Regions from separate parts of the Paraburkholderia sp. BR10872 genome, predicted to be linked through region 2. Evidence: predicted binding sites of a transcription regulator. Region 2 holds the regulator's gene; each other region holds the start of a gene.
The links. The regulator LexA, encoded in region 2, represses DNA repair genes until DNA is damaged. The targets are predictions, from matches to a motif close to ACTGTATNNNNATACAGT.

Region 1: the regulator LexA is predicted to act here: its motif matches at 1,246-1,263, upstream of AB4Y43_RS21370 (VRR-NUC domain-containing protein).
Region 3: the regulator LexA is predicted to act here: its motif matches at 1,170-1,187, upstream of recA (recombinase RecA).

The regions. Positions count from the first base shown of each region.
Region 1 covers NZ_JBFRCN010000027.1:65,567-67,829, forward strand. Annotated here, with positions in the region: gene AB4Y43_RS21360 (DUF3443 domain-containing protein) at 1-431, shown strand, start outside; gene AB4Y43_RS21365 (hypothetical protein) at 563-1,150, opposite strand; gene AB4Y43_RS21370 (VRR-NUC domain-containing protein) at 1,271-2,263, shown strand, end outside.
Region 2 covers NZ_JBFRCN010000003.1:130,694-132,956, reverse strand. Annotated here, with positions in the region: gene AB4Y43_RS04075 (sulfate ABC transporter substrate-binding protein) at 1-432, opposite strand, end outside; gene lexA (transcriptional repressor LexA) at 726-1,376, shown strand; gene AB4Y43_RS04065 (hypothetical protein) at 1,441-1,818, shown strand; gene AB4Y43_RS04060 (DUF2939 domain-containing protein) at 1,915-2,263, shown strand, end outside.
Region 3 covers NZ_JBFRCN010000028.1:77,929-80,191, forward strand. Annotated here, with positions in the region: gene AB4Y43_RS21860 (sensor histidine kinase N-terminal domain-containing protein) at 1-241, opposite strand, end outside; gene AB4Y43_RS21865 (response regulator transcription factor) at 254-1,018, opposite strand; gene recA (recombinase RecA) at 1,267-2,263, shown strand, end outside.

The sequences.
Region 1 (2,263 bases), on a different contig from region 2:
GCATCGGCACGCAGGCGAACAACGCGCTCGGCAGCGCGACGGTGCTGCGCGCGAACTCGGGCACCGGCTATGTGAAGACGACGACATCGGACGGCACGGTCTACTCGCTGAGCTACCTCGACACGGGCTCGAACGCGCTGTACTTCAACAGCCCGACGATGACGCGCTGCGGGTTCTGGTATTGCCCGAGTTCGCCGGTCAGCCTCGGTGCGACGATAGCCGGCATCGACGGTGTGGGCGCTTCCGTGACCTTCGCGGTCGCAAGCTCGACGACGCTGCTCGCCACCGGCAACTGGGCCTTCAGCAATCTCGCTGGCTACAACGGTCGCGCGTTCGGCTGGGGACTGCCGTTCTTCTTCGGGCGCCGCGTGTTCACGGCGATCGCCTTGCAGGACACGCCTGCAGGCAGCGGACCATTCTTCGCGTTTTGAGCGCGCCGGCGATCACCCAAGCCTTGTCAGCCACAAACGACGAAGGCCTCATGCGAGGCCTTCATGAGCGCAGAATGCGCCAACGACGGGTGCTGCCGTAGCAACGCCACGGCGAGCAGCGTGCGTTCGTTTTAATCGTTCGAGGCGTTCGGGTCGGGCGTGGTCTTCGCGAGCTTAGGCGGCGCGAGCCAGCGGAACGTCGCGAGGCCCGACTCGTTGAAGGTGCACTCCGCGGCCGCCGGTGTGCCGACGGCCTTCTTGATACCAAGCTTTGCGACCAGCGCGGCGACCGGCGTGGTCGGCTTGCCCTCTGGCGTGCCGCCTTGGGCGACCGGAGCGGTGGGAACCGAAATCGTGCCGGGCAGCGCCGCCGCCTGCACCATCGGCGCCGTGACCGTGGGCGCCTCGTTGGCGCCCTGCGCCGTGGTGGACGCCGCCGCCGATGCGGCCGATGCGGCCGACGCCGCCGACGCCGACGGCGCCGAGGCGACCACGGCGGCCGAAGCCGCGCCGTTCTCGAGCTGCCCTTCGACCACCACACGGGCGCCACGATACGTCGTCGCGCTATGCGTGACCTTAAGGTCGCCGAGCGTCGCCTCGGCAAGGCGGCTACGCATCGCCTCTTCGCAGGCGCTGGTGTTGCGGTACTGCGCCGCGCATCCCGCGAGCAGGGTGACGGCGGCCGCGAGGCCGGCGAAGCATGCGTTACGTGTGTTCATCGCTCATCCGATTTTCAGGCTGCGGCAATTGTAGCGTACGGGGCGGGGAATCCCTGACGGCGCTCGCGCCCACCTGCGACCCTGCTATCATCGCTGCTGTATATCCGTACAGTGCCACGCGTGCTTCCCGACTCTCCCGATCCGTTCTATTACCTCGCGAACTTCGAGCGTGCGCTAGCGTGGCTCGACGCGCGCTGCGCCGACCTGTTCGACGACGCCGAGCGCCGCTTCGCCGACGAATTCGTGCAGGTGCCGCAAGCATCTCGCGCGCTCTTCGTGCGCATGCTGATGCGTAAGGGTCCCTATTTTCGCGCCAGCCGGCTCGCGTACGACGAGATCGGCTGCCCGCGCGCGGCTGCGGCACCGCTCGTCGCGGCGGGTTGGCTCGACGACGCGCCCGCACTCGATCTCGGCGCGCTCGCCGCGCTCGTGACGAAAGCCGAACTGCAAGCGCTCGCCGAGCGTCTTGGCATCGCGCTCGAAGCTCGCGCCACGCGCGCGGCAACGCTCGAGGCGCTCGATGCACACTATGCCGCCGCGCCCGAACCGCGCGACTGGCGTGCGTGGTTCCCGGCCTCGTCCGACACTGTGCTTTTGTTCGCGAGCGCCCCGCTCTGCGAGCGCCTGCGCCTGATGTTCTTCGGCAACCTGCATCAGGACTGGTCGGAGTTCGTGCTCGCCGACCTCGGCGTCTTTCGCTACGAAAGCGTGCCCTTCGATCACGCCTCGCGTGCGTTCCAGCGACGCGAGGACATCGACGCGTATCTGGCGCTGCGCGATTGCCGCGACGGACTCGAGAGCGCCGCCGACACCCAGGACTTCGACGCTGCCGGCGCCATCACCGCAACACTCGCAGCACTCGACGCGCTGGCCCCGCGCACGCAAGCGAACGCCTGGCTGCGCGCTCGCCACGACAAGCTGCGTCACGCCGCGGGGCTCGCCGCCGAGCGCGCGGGCGAACCCGAACTCGCGTGGCGCGCTTATCTCGACTGCGCTCACCCTGAATCGCGTTACCGCCGCGTGCGTGTGCTCGAACAACTGAACCGACGCGAGGAAGCGCTGGCGCTCGCGCAGACCATTGCCGATGCGCCCGCGAACGAAGAGGAAGCGCAG
Region 2 (2,263 bases):
CTTGCGCACGAGGAACACGATGGTCGACGTGTATGGCGAGGCGTTGTCGGGCAGGCGCTTTTGCCAGTCCTTCGCGACGATGCCCTTGTTGGCGAGCGCGTCGATGTCCCATGCCAGCGCGAGCGTCGCGACGTCGGCCTGCAGACCGTCGAGCACCGAGCGCGCCTGTGCGCCCGAGCCGCCATGCGACTGTTTGATGGTGAGCGTTTCGCCCGTCTTCGCCTTCCACTGCTTGATGAAGGCTTCGTTGATGTCCTGGTACAGCTCGCGCGTCGGATCGTAGGAGACGTTGAGCAGCGATGTATCCGCGTGAGCGGCCAGCGGCACCATAGCCGCCATCGCCGTGACGCCGACGAGCGGCGCAACGCCGATGACCAGTTTTGCCGCCAGTGTTTTCAGCCAGCCCGCGCGCCCCGTATGTGTCGTGCCCATCTATCTGTTCTCCGTTCTCGTGTGTGCTCGTTTGCGCTCATTGATGAAACTGCAGCTAACGATGGAGGCCAGTCTAGCGATCTCCTTACATTATTAAAAATGATGTTTTCTTATTTTTTAATACGCAAAAGTGGTAAGGACAGAGGAAGTCGCTGTTAAAGCGTGGCTTCATCCGCGCAAACACGGGAAAACGGCCTGATGGCAACGTTCAGTCGATGAACTTCAAGTAACACTTGAAAAGTGGCGAGTACTGTATAAAAATACAGTTACCTGTTCAAACATACAGTGGCGCCATGACCAAACTCACCGCACGACAGCAGCAGGTTTTCGATCTGGTTCGCCGGGCCATCGAGCGCACAGGCTTTCCGCCCACGCGCGCCGAGATCGCGGCGGAACTCGGCTTCAGCTCCGCCAACTCCGCGGAGGAGCATCTGCGTGCGCTGGCGCGCAAGGGCGTGATCGAACTGGCTGCGGGCGCCTCGCGCGGCATCCGCCTCGTGCCGGGGCCCGACGACCTGCCGCACCAGTTCACGCTCCCGCACCCGAGCATCATGCAGCTCTCGCTGCCGCTCGTCGGCCGCGTCGCTGCGGGTAGCCCGATCCTCGCGCAGGAGCACATCTCGCAGAACTACATGTGCGACCCGGCGCTCTTCTCGAGCCGCCCCGACTACCTGTTGAAGGTGCGCGGCCTTTCCATGCGCGACGCCGGCATCCTCGACGGCGACCTGCTCGCCGTGCAGAAAAAGGCCGAAGCGAAAGACGGCCAGATCATCGTGGCGCGCCTCGGCGACGACGTCACCGTCAAGCGCCTGAAGCGCCGTCCGAACGGGCTCGAGCTCATCGCCGAGAACCCCGATTACGACAATATATTCGTCGAGGCCGGCAGCGCGGAATTCGCGCTCGAAGGCATCGCGGTCGGGCTGATCCGCCCCACCGAATTCTAAGGAATCCGTCTCAGCGCGGTTTGCATATTGTTTGCGCACCATCTGCGCATACCTGGAGAGAGTCATGGAACGTCTTGCCCGCCTGCTGCCCTTCCGCCAATTCGGCCGCCTTCGCCATCTCCGTGGAATCGCCTCGTGCGCGGTCCGCGAAGTCCGCGGTTCGGCTGCCGCACTGAGCGGCTCGCTCTTCGAAGACTCGCCTGAGATGGAGGCGGCCAGCACAGCCGACCTGCCCGTGCTGCCCTCGGCACAGCCGGCGTTTGCGCGCGTGTCGCTCAACAGCACGCTCAACACCGAACAGCCCATGCGCCGCGCGCCCGTGCGCGTCTATCAGGGTCCGTCGCGGCTCATCCTAGTCGGCACGGTCGACGCGGTTTGCCGCGCAATCGACCGCTGCATCGCCGAGCAGCACAGCGACCTGCCCGCGGCACTCGCGAAGTAAGCAGCAACGCTGCCCAAATGTGAGAAGAGGTTACGGGCGGGATCGTTTGGCCCGGTTTGCGGTCAACACCGTGTTTAAACGATTTGCCCTATGCCGATGACGGAATCTCTCTCTACCCCGCGCAAGACCCAAGGCTGGAAAAAGCCCGTTGCGATCACGGTCGCCGTCGCAATGGTCGTTGCCGCGATCGGCTACGCCTATGCGTCGCCCTATATCGCGGTGAAACACATGAAAGCCGCGGCCGACGCGCGTGACGCCGTCGCGCTCAACGAATACGTCGATTACCCTGCGCTGCGCCTGAGCCTGAAACAGCAGGTGGGCGAGATGCTGCACCGGCGCGTCGAGGGGCAGCACAGCAGCAATCCGTTGCTGATCCTCGGCGCCGTAATTGGCGCGGCACTGATTAGTCCGCTCGTGGATGCCTACGCCACACCGGAAGGCGTGG
Region 3 (2,263 bases), on a different contig from region 2:
GCAGGGGCGCGAGCATCCAGTCGAGAATCTCCCCGAAGAGCGAGCGCGGGCGGGCCTCGGCGGCGGCTTCGGCTTCGTCGGGCGGGGCGAACGGATTGGCGTAGCGGGCGTCGCGCGCGTCGTCGTCGAGGGCGTCGGCCGCGAATGCGGTCGCGCCCGAAACGCTGTCGCCGGCCGGGCCCGCAACGCCTGCGGCGCCCTTGGGCGGCACGGCGCGCGCGATGGGAGGACGCCCGGCCATCGTCGATCCTGCCTACTTGAAGTGGTGGCTGGCGGGCATCGCCGGCGCGGCGTCGGGCGTGCCGGCCTCGGTCCGGGCGGGCGTCTGGCCTGCGCCGGCCTGCGCTTCCTTCGCCTCCTTTTCGAGGCAGTAGCCGAGCCCGCGCACGGTCACGATGCGCACGCCGCCCGCTTCGATTTTCTTGCGCAGCCGGTGCACGTAGACTTCGATGGCGTTATTGCTGACTTCTTCGCCCCATTCGCACAGATGGTCGACGAGCTGCTCCTTCGAGACGAGCCGCCCGAGCCGCTGCAGCAGCACTTCGAGCACGCCCAGTTCGCGCGCGGAAAGATCGAGCACCTGGTCGTTGATGCGCGCAATGCGCCCCACCTGGTCGAACGCCAGCGCGCCGTGCCGCACGACGGTCGGGCCGCCGCCCGCACCCCGCCGCGTGAGCGCACGCACGCGCGCTTCGAGCTCGTTGAGCGCGAAAGGCTTGGCCATGTAGTCGTCGGCGCCGAGGTCGAGGCCTTTGACGCGCTCGTCCACGCTGTCGGCGGCGGTGAGGATCAGCACGGGCAGGTTGGAATTGCGCGCGCGCAAACGGCGCAGCACTTCGAGGCCCGGCATTTTCGGCAGGCCCAGATCGAGGATCAGGAGGTCGAACGACTGCATCGACAACGCGGTATCGGCATCCACGCCGCTACGCACGTGATCAACGGCATAGCCAGATTGGCGGAGTGATCTCACGAGTCCATCCGCGAGTATGCTGTCGTCTTCGGCAATGAGGATTCGCATGTTGCGCCAGCGTCGCCTTCGAGGCTTTTAGACCTCGTAGTCAGGCTCGTAACACCCGCGCCGCGCCGCGTCCTTGAAGGCGCGGCCAGGCGACGCGCGGCGGTCTCCCGAAATTCGCGGTTCTGGATAGCCAGAAAGGCTTGCCAAAACCACTGTTTTTTTATACAGTGTCTGCGTTCGTGTGCATTAGCCCGAATGAGGCGTGCGCATGGTCACGAGACGCCGTTCATCATAGCAAAGGACGATTCATGGAAGATAGCAAGAAAGGCTCGGCTGGGCTGACTGCTGAAAAGAGCAAGGCGCTGGCCGCCGCGCTCGCGCAGATCGAAAAGCAGTTCGGCAAGGGGTCGATCATGCGACTCGGCGACGGCGAGGCGGTCGAGGACATCCAGGTAGTCTCCACCGGGTCGCTCGGCCTCGACATCGCACTTGGCGTGGGTGGTTTGCCGCGCGGCCGGGTGGTCGAGATCTACGGTCCGGAATCGTCGGGTAAGACCACGCTCACGCTGCAGGTCATCGCCGAAATGCAAAAGCTCGGCGGCACGGCGGCGTTCATCGACGCGGAACACGCGCTCGACGTGCAATACGCCGCCAAGCTCGGCGTGAACGTGCCCGAACTGCTCATCTCGCAGCCGGACACGGGCGAGCAGGCGCTCGAAATCACCGACGCGCTGGTGCGCTCGGGCTCGATCGACATGATCGTGATCGACTCGGTCGCGGCGCTCGTGCCGAAGGCGGAAATCGAAGGCGAAATGGGCGACTCGCTGCCGGGTCTGCAGGCGCGTCTGATGTCGCAGGCGCTGCGCAAGCTCACCGGCACGATCAAGAAGACGAACTGCATGGTGATCTTCATCAACCAGATCCGCATGAAGATCGGCGTGATGTTCGGCAACCCGGAAACCACCACGGGCGGCAACGCGCTCAAGTTCTATTCGTCGGTGCGTCTGGACATTCGCCGCATCGGTTCGATCAAGAAGAACGACGAAGTGATCGGTAGCGAAACGCGTGTGAAGGTCGTGAAGAACAAGGTCTCGCCGCCGTTCCGCGAAGCCGTTTTCGACATTCTCTACGGCGAGGGCATCTCGCGTCAGGGCGAAATCGTCGACCTCGGCGTGCAGGCCAAGATCGTCGACAAGGCGGGTGCGTGGTACAGCTATAACGGCGAGCGCATTGGCCAGGGCAAGGACAACGCACGTGAATTCCTGCGTGAGAACGCGGACATTGCTCGCGAGATCGAAAACCGCA